DNA from 4 places in the Vibrio pelagius genome. Region 1 is predicted to be linked to each of the others. Evidence: predicted binding sites of a transcription regulator. Region 1 holds the regulator's gene; each other region holds the start of a gene.
What was found. The regulator PurR, encoded in region 1, represses purine synthesis genes. The targets are predictions, from matches to a motif close to TNANGNAAACGTTTNCNTNA.

Region 1 (3,156 bases):
GGGAATACCGGAATCAAACGTAGAGAGAATAGGTAGAATGCCCCGTCTTTTTCTACACCTTGGTTGATGGTAGACAGCTTGTCACCAAATTTACTTTGTACCCAGTCTCGTAATAGAAAACGGCTGCTCAAAAACGCCAGTGTTGCACCTATAGTGCTTGCAAACGAGACGAGTAACAAACTGGTCCAGAAGCCGAATAGAGCCGCACCGAGCAGCGTAACCACCGCGGCACCTGGAATTGAAAATGCGGTAATCATTACATAGAGAATGAAGTAGGTTGCTGCTGCTGCAACAAAATGACTCTCTATGTAGCCGTTTAGAAGTGCTTGTTGAGCCTTGGCATTTTCAAGCGTTAAGTACTGGCCAAAGTTGACAGCCAGTATCACTATCGTGGCAACTAAAATTATGCCTAAAATCATTTTCTTACTCATGAGAGCGTCCCTAAATTTTTTGCTTGTAGTTAGTATAGTTAGACAGGAGGAGGAGAGATTAACTTTCAATAGAAAATAAAAAAAGCCACATCAATGTGGCTTTTGACAATTAAGTGATTTGGACTTAATTAATAGAGTTGATAAGCTCATCGCGTCGTTGTTGAGGTATGACCGACCAATGAGTACCGTTGATGGCACCTTCAAGTGCCCAAAGCAGCTCTAAGCTGACACTGGACGAGTGAGACTCTTTTATTGCTTTGTACGCATTAACAGAACCAGACTCATACAAGCTCTCGACGGTATCGATGCCTGCTTTTTTCAACATACGCTCTGTGGCAAGCCGAAGGTTGGGCAAATCTTTTAATCGTGTAGGCTTCGCCGATGATTGGATTTGCTTCTCTTTTTTGGCACAGTCAAGGGACGTTTTTGCCAGTTCGATAATACGTTCTTGAGTCTGCCAGAGGTCTTCTGGAAGAGCAAAATACTTAGTAACGACTGGGAATCCGCGTTTTTTGTATACGTAAGGTTCGAAACCCTGTTGTTCAAATTTTGAAGTAGTATTTTTGTCAGCTCGAATGTGTAATTGATTGTTAACGACCAGTGCAAACATCGTGTCGTCGGCAAAGAGGCCAAAACCGCCAAACATTGAGCGTGACTTAATCTTTCCAAGTGGCTCAAATAACTTCATTGAGTCCTTGAGTATCGGTTTATCCATATTGTTTATCTCGGTGTATTTGAATTACGCCACCAAATAAGCAGGTCCGAGAGATTAGCAAAATGTCGCAATAAAATTGTCAATAAGCCGTAAATTACTACTAAAGGTAGGAAATACTGCATTTTGCCATCGGTAACCCCGCTACCATACCAATAATGGGTTAGGCCGGAGGCTTTGCGTCTCACCCTTTCAAGTGATTTGCCCTGTGCGTGACTGTATAACGAAGAATAAAGTTTTTTGTTGAATGAGGTTCACACTTGTTATTCCAAAATGTGATCTTAATTCAGTTAATTGTTGTATTTATATGCAACAAGGTTTTTATTTTGTCGGAATAAAAAAAACGCACCAAGCGGTGCGTTTTATTAGATTTTTCTAAAGTTTACGTTATTTTAACGTTCTAACTGTAGCTCGCTCAATGATCTCTGGATGCATTTCGAACACGCGTTTTTCGTGATCTTTGTCTTTAATGCGTTCCAACAAGATTTCAAATGCGTTTTTGCCGACACGACGCTTTGGCTGGTGAACAGTTGTCAACGGTGGTGAGAAGTACTCTGCCAGCTCAATATTGTCGTAACCAATCACTGAAATGTCTTCTGGGATCTTAATGCCTTGCTGTTGTAGACGGCTCATAAGACCAAGTGCCATCGTATCGTTGAAACAGAATACTGCTGTCGGGCGATTCTCCATTGCAACGATTTTATCTGCCGCGATAACTGCGGTGTCACATTCGAAGTTACCTTCAAGAATTAGACTGTCATCTGTTTGAATGTTTGCTTCCTCAAGAGCACGGCGATAACCCGCGATACGCTCTACACATGCCGCTTTATCCAAATGTCCACTTAGACAAGCGATACGTTCATGTCCTCGTTCAACCAGGTATTTAGTGGCGAGGTAGCCACCTTCTTCTGAGTTGTCGATGATTTTATCCGCTTGTGAACTCTCTGGGCCCCAGTCCATAACAACTTTTGGAATGTCTGCGTGGCGGTCAAGCATTTCACGCAGTTCTTCAGTTAAGTCAGAACACATTACCAAGATGCCGTCTACGCGTTTTTCAGCAAGCATTCGGATGTAGTCGCGTTGCTTCTCGTAGATACCACCTGTGTTACATAGAATCAGCGTGTAGCCTTGACGGTAACAGTAGCTCTCTACTCCATCGATCACTTCAGAGAAGAATAGGTTGGTTGATTGAGTCACTAGCATACCGATTGTGCGCGTAGAGTTACATTTCAGGCTACGAGCAACAGCACTTGGTGCATAATTTAGTTCATCGACGGCTTTGTTTACTTTTTCTTGAGTCGCTTCTGCGACGAAACGTGTCTTGTTGATCACGTGAGAAACGGTGGTTGTTGATACGCCGGCTAAGCGAGCGACATCTTTTATAGTTGCCATGGCTTTATCCTATTGATAGCTACTTCCTCAGCAGTACGGAGCAAGTAGCCGTTTAAAGCTACCAGAACAAGAGCTTAGAATATGGAGGGCTCTCTCGGTACTAAAGTGCTAAAAAACAAAAAACCGCTTATGAGAGCGGCTTGTCTTAACACCGAAATGCTCTTAGCTAATTTAAAGCATAGCATTTCGAGAATGTTTCATATTTTATCGTTTGCGGTCACAATTTTAGACTGACTAGAAAATACTCGCAATAAAATTCACCCAGAAATCTGGGTGAGTTGTCACATTCTACCTAAATTGTACCCTTAGTCATCAGTGAATTTATTCACCAGCTAAATATTGTGTATCAAGTTTACAGAAAGCGACTAGCAATTCTGCAACACATGCGTAAAAACCAAACTCATCAAATTCACGGCATTTTACTGCGAACTGTGGAACCCAACTAAGGAGCTGTCGTTCAACAAACTCGTGTTGTGTAGCGAAAGCCGTTTCTAGATCTTGTTCACTCTCAAGGTCGTTGGAACGAATAATGATGTTACCCAGGAAATCTAACTCAATGGCTAGGTGGTCAGCAGGCTCTTTCAGATCTTGGTTTACGGCGATGCCGTAAGACGCCATGAT
Region 2 (3,156 bases), 650 kb from region 1:
GTTGGAGGCGTCGTTGGTGTTCCTGTGTCTGGGTCTGGCGTTGTTGTTGCCCCTGTAATCACGTAATCAACTGGAACGGTAATTGGGCTGCCTTCAATTGGATAAACACAGCTAGGATCGTAACAAGCCTTAACGGTGACAGCCGAGCTGTATGTCCCACCCCCTACCACAGAAGGCGTTTCAAATGTCATATTAAGCCCGATGCTAGCGAGAGCAGGGAAAGGGTTAACAGATGTTACCATTGGATTGCTAGCTTGCGCTTCTATGTGAAGCTGGTAAGGGTCAGAACCAGAAAATTGGATAACCTCAGCAACATTATGACCTATGTTTACATCGTTGTAATTTGCAGTCACTGTGATTTTGGCTTCAGCTAGGCTGATTTGTTGATCCAATGTTACTTCGTTAGTCAGAACGACAGATTTTGGTGAACCAGAATAGTGCTTGTTACAGTAGTAGTCGTGACAAATATTGAACTCTATATTGGTTGATTTCGTACCATTGCCCAATTGGTAGCCAGGCTTAAATAGCACGGTCGCATAACCAGTTTTATCGTCGTTAGCGTAGATATCGATCCTCTCAACCACCTCACTGTCGCCGAAAACACCATAGTAAAGGTTATCTCCCGCAACGTGTCGAACACTAAAAGGGATATCGATACTGACCTCTTCGAATGCTGTTGATTTGAGATCAAATCTGGTTTGCGGGACGGAAAGCGAACTGCTTGGTGAACTGTCTCCGCCGCTACCGCCACACCCTGTAAGGGTAGTCAATAGAACAGCGGGGAGGAGGCAATGAAAACCATTCCTAATCATATAATTACTTCCAATTTATAGATCTTAACTAATACCAATCGTAGTAAATAATTGCTCACCCTAGCTTGTTAAAATGCTTGATAACTGCGTTAGAATTTTTGATTGTAGAATAACTACTTATCGAAAAATGCTGCCTTGTTCTCAAGCCTTTTTCCTGCGCTATTTTTGATCACTTATTTACTGTGATTGGTATAAATTGGATTATTATAATCATGTTGTTTCATTTGGATTCAATGCATATTAAAAACAAATACGTGGCGTTTCACATTTGATTTTTGATGAATGCGTTATGGATCGCACTTATCTAATTGAAAAAGAAAACAAAGTTTAGGACAAGTCACTGTTTAGGACAAGTCACTCTCACGGTTGTTGCCAAATATGCAAACTGCTATCCCATTTACGCAGCTAGTTTTAGCTGGGAAGAGGGTTTTTATAGAGGAGAACTAAACATCACTGAGATCGAATTTTTCGATGCAAGTATTCGAATTAAATTCTGTAGAACAATAAATGGAATGAAATACTGTGTTCGAATTATAATCTTTGTTGAGATTAATGTTAAACCAAGTGGCTGATTTTATTGAAGGTAAGCCTAAATTCTCGATTTTCTGCAAAAGTATCAATTTGGCTTTATATTCTTATTATGTGCGTTTGTTTGGTTTTTAATTCTAATGGATGTTCTATGGTTGGATGTTTTTTAGTTTAATATCCACTTAATCAAGAGAGTTATGTTCTTGATTTGCATAAATAATTAAAGAGTTGAGACAAAAAAGTTGGCGAAAATCAGAAGCTTGGCATACACTTTCCTTGTAAACAGCCTTATCTCATTGATTGAATAGGGTAAATGCTTCGGCGCTACTGACGATAGTAGCAAGGTTTAACATAGCTTTGAGGAAAGTTTTATGGCACTCACGAAGGCCGATTTGGCTGAGAACCTGTTTGAGACACTCGGGTACAGCAAACGGGATGCCAAGGAAACGGTGGAAGTGTTTTTCGAAGAAGTTCGTAAAGCACTTGAAAATGGCGAACAGGTAAAACTGTCAGGTTTTGGTAATTTTGATCTTCGCGAGAAAAATGAGCGTCCGGGTCGTAACCCTAAAACTGGTGAAGACATTCCAATCTCTGCTCGACGTGTTGTTACTTTCAGACCGGGTCAAAAACTAAAAGCCCGCGTAGAAAATATTAAAATCGAGAAGTAGCCAAGCAATAGACCACGCACAGCGTGGTCTTTTTCTATCTATCCATGTGAAGTTAACAATCTGTCATCATTGAGTGCTAAGTGACTAGGCTGCTTTAATATGAGTGGTAATGTAAGGCTGCCAAGCCTGTTGATAAAGCTCTAAGGATTGGCGTCTTAGGTTGTTGATTTGCGCCGCTTCGATATCGTTGAGTGAGCGATTTTGTGCCATTGCATTACGCTCAATACCTTGGATGATTTCGTACAGCTCATGTTCTGGACCACTTTTCACATCAGCGATCGCTTTAAGGTGAAGCTGGACTTCTGCAATGATATTCGTTTTAGGTAAGCGAACCAACAAGTTAAGGTCACGGTAACCCGAGTCTGCAGGAGACTTAAACTTGTTTTTTACTTTAACAACATCGGCCTCTCTGCTGACCGCTTCATACACTTCCACTAAGCTCTCTACATCATTAGCGATAATAGTCGCACGAGCAAGATCAGTGATTCGGGTAACGTCGCCGTCAAGCTCTAATGCAATCTTTTCTTGTGCACGAGCTTGCGATTTTACGCCCGTAAACAGCGCTTCGGAGTTAGTGAGTAGAGCAGTACTTTTACAGATGGTTTCTAGCTCTGCTTGAGCTTGGTGTGATTTGCTGTAAAGCACGTCGAAGTCGGTGTAGGGTTGAGTTGGCTTTGAGTCAAAGGCTTTGATGCCGTACAGACCGCTTAGGCTGTGACGGAATACTTTTGATGACACTTGGTTTTGTGCTGGTGTGCGAGTTGGTTCTGCTGAGTTAGTTGATACAGTTGCTGCGAATGCAGGCGCGCGGCTCAATACAAGAAGCATTAGTGCCGTGGTACGGAGAAATACACTCATTCAAACTCCAATATACTAGGTTACAAAACGGTGAAACTAAAAGGGGTAACCAGTAACGCTAAGAGCAAATTATTGTTCAAATAGCAGTGTCTCTAAATACGATATGGGGCCGTTTGAACAGAAACCAACCTTAACGTTTTTTCGTGCCTTAATATGTGAACATATAGACAAATTAAACCAATGTGAGTTCCACATTTTCAAGAACTTTGACGCCTGCCAAGGTTGCTCTTACCTGTCTATCCTGTACCCTTGCATTATTGAATCAACAAGATGAACGAAAGATGAATAAT
Region 3 (3,156 bases), 1.1 Mb from region 1:
TTTTTCCTCAATATTGTTGATGATTCTGGATCTTTACTCGTTCAGATAGTGGATAAAGCGACCGGCGAATCAACAGAAATTAGCGTATCGGGACTAAACCCAGACCTCTAATCACAAGGGTTATGTTATGAAATCGATGATTATCGTCTTCCTAACCTTTGTGTTAGGAGGATGCTCTTACTCTATGCAAATCCCAGAGACTTCTGAATCACCTAAGCTGATGCCGAGGGGAACAACGTATGTCGACCTCATTTCGTTGCCACTACCACGCGGTAAAATTTTGGTCTCAGTGTATGATTTCAGAGATCAAACCGGGCAATACAAACCTCAACCCAACAGTAACTTCTCAACAGCGGTGCCACAGGGAGGAACATCACTGCTCACAACGGCACTGATTGATTCACGATGGTTTATCCCACTTGAGCGTGAAGGGCTTCAGAATTTATTAACGGAACGTAAGATCATTCGAGCAGCTCAGAAAAAAGATAAGGTTGTGAATAATCATGGCGCAGACTTATCGTCTTTGAGCTCCGCAAACATTGTTATCGAAGGCGGGATCGTCGCTTACGATTCGAACATTGTTACCGGAGGCGCAGGTGCAAAGTATTTAGGTATTGGTGGCTCAGGGCAATACAGAACGGATCAAGTCACGGTTAACCTAAGAGCAGTTGATGTTCGAACTGGACAGGTTCTTTTGAGCGTAACCACAACCAAAACCATTTCTTCACATGAGATCGGCTTCGGGGCTTTTCGCTTTGTTGACTACAAAGAGTTACTAGAAGTTGAGATGGGCTATAGTCAAAATGAACCCGTGAATATTGCTGTGATGTCAGCAATAGATGCAGCCGTGATCCACTTAATCGTTCAAGGAATGAAACGTGGTATGTGGTCGCCTGGTGACCCTAGTGCAATGCAGAACCCAATCATCTCTCGTTATTCTGACGCAAGCACAGACATACTTTAAGTAATCCATATTACTGTTTTATACCGCCCCTAAAACGACAAAGGCCTGACAACTTAATAAGCTGTCAGGCCTTTTAAAATAATGGCACGCCCTGTAGGATTCGAACCTACGACCACATCCTTAGAAGGGACGTGCTCTATCCAGCTGAGCTAAGGGCGCGCTACAGGAAAGAATTATACGAATTCGAATCAGTAAAGCAACGGCTTTATCTAACATTCTGATCTAAGTGGGTAAAAAAAGGGCAAAGACATTATAAGTGTTGAAAATTAGAGCAAAGCAAACGTTTGCTTGATGGAAATCAAAAACGTTTTCTGGAATAATGCGCCAAAACATCAGCCACTAACTTGAATATCACTACTAAGGAAATTCATGACTGCTCAAAATATTGATGGAAAGCTAATATCTCAAACCGTTCGTTCTGAAGTTGCTGCACGTGTAAAAGCACGTACTGAAGCAGGCTTGCGAGCTCCGGGCCTAGCGGTAGTTTTAGTGGGTGAAGACCCAGCTTCTCAGGTTTATGTGGGAAGCAAGCGCAAAGCGTGTGAAGAAGTCGGTTTTGTATCAAAGTCTTTTGACTTACCAGCAACAGCAACCGAAGAAGAGCTACTCACTCTAGTTGACCAACTGAACGAAGATCCAGAGATCGACGGTATTCTTGTTCAGTTACCTCTTCCTGCCGGTATCGATAGCACACACGTGCTAGAGCGTATAACGCCAGAAAAAGACGTTGATGGTTTCCACCCATACAATGTTGGCCGTCTGGCACAACGTATCCCTAAGCTACGTTCTTGTACGCCAAAAGGCATCATCACTCTGCTTGATCGCTACAACATCGACCTACGTGGTAAGCACGCGGTTGTTGTCGGCGCATCAAACATCGTGGGTCGCCCTATGACTCTAGAGCTACTTCTAGCGGGTTGTACGACCACGACTTGTCACCGTTTCACCAAAGACTTGGAAGGTCACGTTCGTCAAGCAGACGTTGTTGTGGTTGCGGTAGGTAAACCTAACTTCATTCCGGGAGCGTGGATCAAGAAGGGTGCCGTGGTGGTCGATGTGGGTATCAATCGCCTAGAGTCAGGCAAATTGGTGGGTGACGTGGAATATGATGTCGCAAAAGAGAGCGCAAGCTTTATCACTCCAGTTCCGGGTGGTGTTGGCCCGATGACGGTTGCAAGCCTTATCGAGAACACAATGATCGCTTGCGAGCAGTTCCACTCTAACAAGTAACCACTGCCTCAAATCGCTATTATCTCATGTAGCCATTGCTTCAAATAATGAAAAGCCGCGATAATCCGTCGCGGCTTTTTTTGTTAGCTATTCACTCAAGTCCCCATCACTTGGAAGTGATTATAACGACAGTGCTACACCTGCAATCGAAGCACTCATCAAGTTCGCTAACACACCTGCACAAATCGCGCGGAAGCCGTACTTAGAGATGAATGAGCGACGCTCTGGTACTAGGCTACCCAAACCACCGATCAGAATCGCCATGGTTGAGATGTTAGCAAAACCACACAACGCAAAAGTAACGATAGCTTGAGAGTGTTCGCTCAACACTTCCTTCGCTTCCATCAGCTGGATGAAGGCTACAAACTCATTCACAACAATCTTGTTACCGATCAGTGAGCCCGCAACAATCGCTTCGTTCCATGGCACACCAATCAGCCATGCAACGGGTGCAAACACATAACCTAGGATAAGCTCGAAGCTTAGGTCCACGCCGAACCAACCTCCAACTGCACCTAGCATGCCGTTCAGCATTGCAATCACACTGACAAAGGCAAGAAGTGTTGCACCCACTGCGACTGCAATACGAAGTCCAGACATAGCCCCATCTGCCATTGCCTCAACTACGTTGGTTGCTCGTGGAATTTCTACATCTGACTCAATGCTCTCTTGAATCTCATTGGCACTACCTGGAACCAAAATCTTCGCCATCAGTAAGCCTGCAGGCGCAGACATGAATGCCGCTGCAATTAGGTAGTTCAGATCTACGCCCAGAGACGCATAGCCTACTAATGTACCGCCAGCTACCGATGCCAAGCCACAAGTCATTACCGCAAACAGCTGAGAATCAGTCATATGCTTCAGGTAAGGCTTAACCACCAGTGGTGCCTCAATCATGCCAACGAAGATGTTCGCCGTAGCAGAAAGAGACTCCGCTCGGCCTGTACCCAGCAGCTTCTGCA
Region 4 (3,156 bases), 1.4 Mb from region 1:
AGTCGTCATGCCAAACTCTTGTGCGAGCTGCTTAGCAGTAACGGCCCCGTGGCGCTTAATGGTGTGTAAAATTCTGTCGCTTGTTTTCATACTATCCCTACCTCATGAACCTTACTATTATGAGGCAAGGTATTTATAAAGCAAACCATTTACTATAGCCAACCTGTAACATCGCTACAAAAAGAAAAGGCCAGCATCGAAATGCTAGCCTTAAACAGAATGGGGTGATGATCGTTATTAAAGAATGTGATCGATCACTTCTGGGTCTTTACGCTCAAGGTAGTGAATCGACTTGATACGACGAATGGTACGGCAGCGGCCACGAATCAGTAGAGTCTCTGTGGTTGCGATGTTGCCTTGACGCGTGATGCCCTCTAGCAGATCACCTTTAGTGATGCCTGTTGCCGAGAATACAACGTTGTCACTGCGCGCCATGTCTTCCATTTTTAGAACTACACCTGCAGTTACGCCCATTTCAGCACAACGCTCAAGTTCCAGTTCACCGTGCTTACGGTTCTCTTCGTTGTCGCCTTTCACTTCATGACGTGGCAGCAAACGACCGTGCATGTCGCCATCTAGCGCACGAATTACTGCTGCTGATACCACACCTTCTGGTGCGCCACCGATGCAGTACATCACGTCTACTTCGCTGTCTGGCATACAAGTTAGGATAGAAGCGGCTACGTCACCATCTGGTACAGCAAATACGCGTACGCCCATCGCTTGCATCTCTGCGATCACTTGATCGTGACGAGGTTTCGCTAGCGTGGTTACTACAAGCGTATCTAAAGATTTACCCAGTGCTTTAGCAATGTTCTCTAGGTTCTCTTTTAGTGGCTTTTCTAGGTCGATAGCGCCTTTAGCTCCAGGGCCAACAACCAGTTTTTCCATGTACATATCAGGCGCTTTGAGGAAGCTGCCTTTTTCACCGGCAGCTAGTACAGCCAGTGCGTTTGACTGGCCCATCGCCGTCATACGCGTCCCTTCTATTGGATCGACGGCGATATCAACAGCATCACCACCAACACCGACATTTTCGCCTATGTATAGCATCGGAGCATCATCGATTTCGCCTTCACCGATCACGATCTCACCACTGATTTCGGTTTTGTTGAGTAGGCTACGCATGACTTCTACTGCGGCACCATCGGCAGCGTTTTTATCACCACGGCCAAGCCATTTATAACCTGCTAGTGCTGCACCTTCAGTGACACGAGAAAATGCCATTGCTAAATCGCGTTTCATGCGGACTCCAAAATTTTCAAAGGGGGAATAGAAATTTCGCGGCGGATTTTACCATAGTTCAAAGGAAACGTTTGCTTTTTTGCTTTTGTGACTTTGTTTACGATCAAAGTCGAGCAGAAATTTTAAAATATTCACCGAAATAATCAGTTAAGTAATCGTGCTGACACAATTAACGTCAATATTCGGTAAAAAGCGATGTTTTTTTCATCGAATGGCGCAAAATATCGAAGATATAGAGTGTTTATCCGTGCTCTGCTGAGTAGAATGGGGCAATAAGTGGAGTGAACCTTCAACATCAAATGGATAACTTAAAGGTAGGCCAGAATGTCTTTTGAAGTACTAGAGCAACTAGAAGCAAAAATTCAAACAGCAGTTGATACTATTGCACTTCTGCAAATGGAAGTAGAAGAGCTAAAAGAAGAGAAGCAGCAGCTAGCGGCAGAAGCTGGTGAGCTAAAAGCAAGCCGTGAAGAGCTAGAGCAAAAAACTCAGCAAATGCAGCAAGAACATGCAGCATGGCAAGACCGCATTCGCAGCCTACTAGGCAAGATGGACGAAGTTGAGTAATCCACTTTTGCTGCGATAAACGTTGAAGAAAAAATGCCCGCTACTCGGTTAGCGGGCATTTTTGTATCAACTATTGATTGTCATCATCTTCATCATCAAGCTCGAACTCTACATCGAGTGGCTCTGGCGAGAGAATGATGCCGGTGTTGTCGGCATAGAGGTAATCTTCAGGTAGGAAGCTAACGCTGCCAAAATTCACGGGAACATCAACTTCACCAACGCCATCTTGCACAGCGCCAACCGGGATGGAGGCGAGCGCGTGGATACCCAGGTTCATATCTTCTAGTTCGTCGACTTCACGTACGCAGCCATACACAACAATACCTTCCCACTCATTGTCTTCGGCTAACAGTGCTAACTCGGCATCAATCAGCGCTTTACGTAGCGAGCCACCACCATCAATCAGTAAAACACGACCTAAGCCGTCTTGCTCTAGAACGGAACGGATCAGCGCGTTGTCCTCGAAACATTTGAGTGTAGTGATCTGTCCAGCAAAGGAGGCTCTTCCACCAAAGTTGCTGAACATCGGCTCTACGACATCCACTTGGTCTAGATAGATGTCGCACAGTGCTGAAGTGTTGTATTCCATTCGCGTACCTTTTGAACAATGAGCTTACTTTGAGTATATCGGTGCTCGATCCCTTTGCAATGATTAGTCTGAATTATGTCAATAGAGTTTGAGCTACAACAACACTAGCAAACAATAAGTTAGTCACCAGAGAACATTTCACGATAACAGGCATCATAGGTGCGATTTGCGCGGGTTTTTCCGTATCCCAAACGGCCTTACCGTGTTTATAAACGGTGATGATACTCAGTGAAAATGGCAGGCTAATCCAGACAGGTTTATCTTGAATAAGCAGGTAGCTCGCGAAAGCAATCACTGCCACGCTCAGCAGCACAAAGTGATACTGCTTAGCTCTGCGCTGTCCTAGTCGAACCGCCATGGTGCGTTTACCACACTCACTGTCGTTTTCGATGTCACGCATGTTGTTGATGTTAAGTACGGCCACCGCCATCAAGCCACAGCCCAAAGCGGGTAAGAATAGACTTGGTTCGATGTGACCAGTGTGCAGGAAGTAAGTCCCAGATACACCAAGCAGGCCAAAGAAGATGAATACCGACAGGTCACCTAAACCGATATAACCATAAGGTTTGTTACCGACGGTGTAGGCGATCGCGGCTGCAATTGCCAGCACACCCAAACCGATGAAAGAGAGAATGCTCTCAATAGAGGATAGGGCATGGAAAATTAAGATAAGTCCAGCAATTATGGTAAACACAATATTTAGGATGATGGCCTGCTTCATGGTTGCGGCGGAGACTGCGCCCGACTGCATCGCA

Region 2: a site for PurR is predicted at 1,572-1,591, ahead of ihfA (integration host factor subunit alpha). Genes of this name have one in related genera too.
Region 3: a site for PurR is predicted at 1,237-1,256, ahead of folD (bifunctional methylenetetrahydrofolate dehydrogenase/methenyltetrahydrofolate cyclohydrolase FolD). Genes of this name have one in related genera too.
Region 4: a site for PurR is predicted at 1,305-1,324, ahead of glpX (class II fructose-bisphosphatase). Genes of this name have one in related genera too.

Annotation. Positions count from the first base shown of each region.
Region 1 is NZ_AP025503.1:1,157,915-1,161,070, forward strand. Features, by position in the region: gene vsple_RS05230 (TVP38/TMEM64 family protein) at 1-431, opposite strand, end outside; gene vsple_RS05235 (TfoX/Sxy family DNA transformation protein) at 556-1,146, opposite strand; cyclic di-GMP riboswitch class I at 1,275-1,359, opposite strand; gene purR (HTH-type transcriptional repressor PurR) at 1,531-2,535, opposite strand; gene torD (molecular chaperone TorD) at 2,857-3,156, opposite strand, start outside.
Region 2 is NZ_AP025503.1:1,811,887-1,815,042, reverse strand. Features, by position in the region: gene vsple_RS07790 (hypothetical protein) at 1-812, opposite strand, end outside; gene ihfA (integration host factor subunit alpha) at 1,712-2,008, shown strand; gene vsple_RS07780 (RelA/SpoT domain-containing protein) at 2,093-2,866, opposite strand; gene vsple_RS07775 (thiopurine S-methyltransferase) at 3,148-3,156, shown strand, end outside.
Region 3 is NZ_AP025503.1:2,262,292-2,265,447, forward strand. Features, by position in the region: gene vsple_RS09765 (curli assembly protein CsgF) at 1-111, shown strand, start outside; gene vsple_RS09770 (CsgG/HfaB family protein) at 128-964, shown strand; tRNA gene vsple_RS09775 (tRNA-Arg) at 1,047-1,123, opposite strand; gene folD (bifunctional methylenetetrahydrofolate dehydrogenase/methenyltetrahydrofolate cyclohydrolase FolD) at 1,334-2,194, shown strand; gene vsple_RS09785 (NupC/NupG family nucleoside CNT transporter) at 2,315-3,156, opposite strand, start outside.
Region 4 is NZ_AP025503.1:2,927,087-2,930,242, reverse strand. Features, by position in the region: gene vsple_RS13045 (helix-turn-helix transcriptional regulator) at 1-90, opposite strand, end outside; gene glpX (class II fructose-bisphosphatase) at 238-1,245, opposite strand; gene zapB (cell division protein ZapB) at 1,570-1,812, shown strand; gene rraA (ribonuclease E activity regulator RraA) at 1,883-2,401, opposite strand; gene vsple_RS13025 (1,4-dihydroxy-2-naphthoate polyprenyltransferase) at 2,475-3,156, opposite strand, start outside.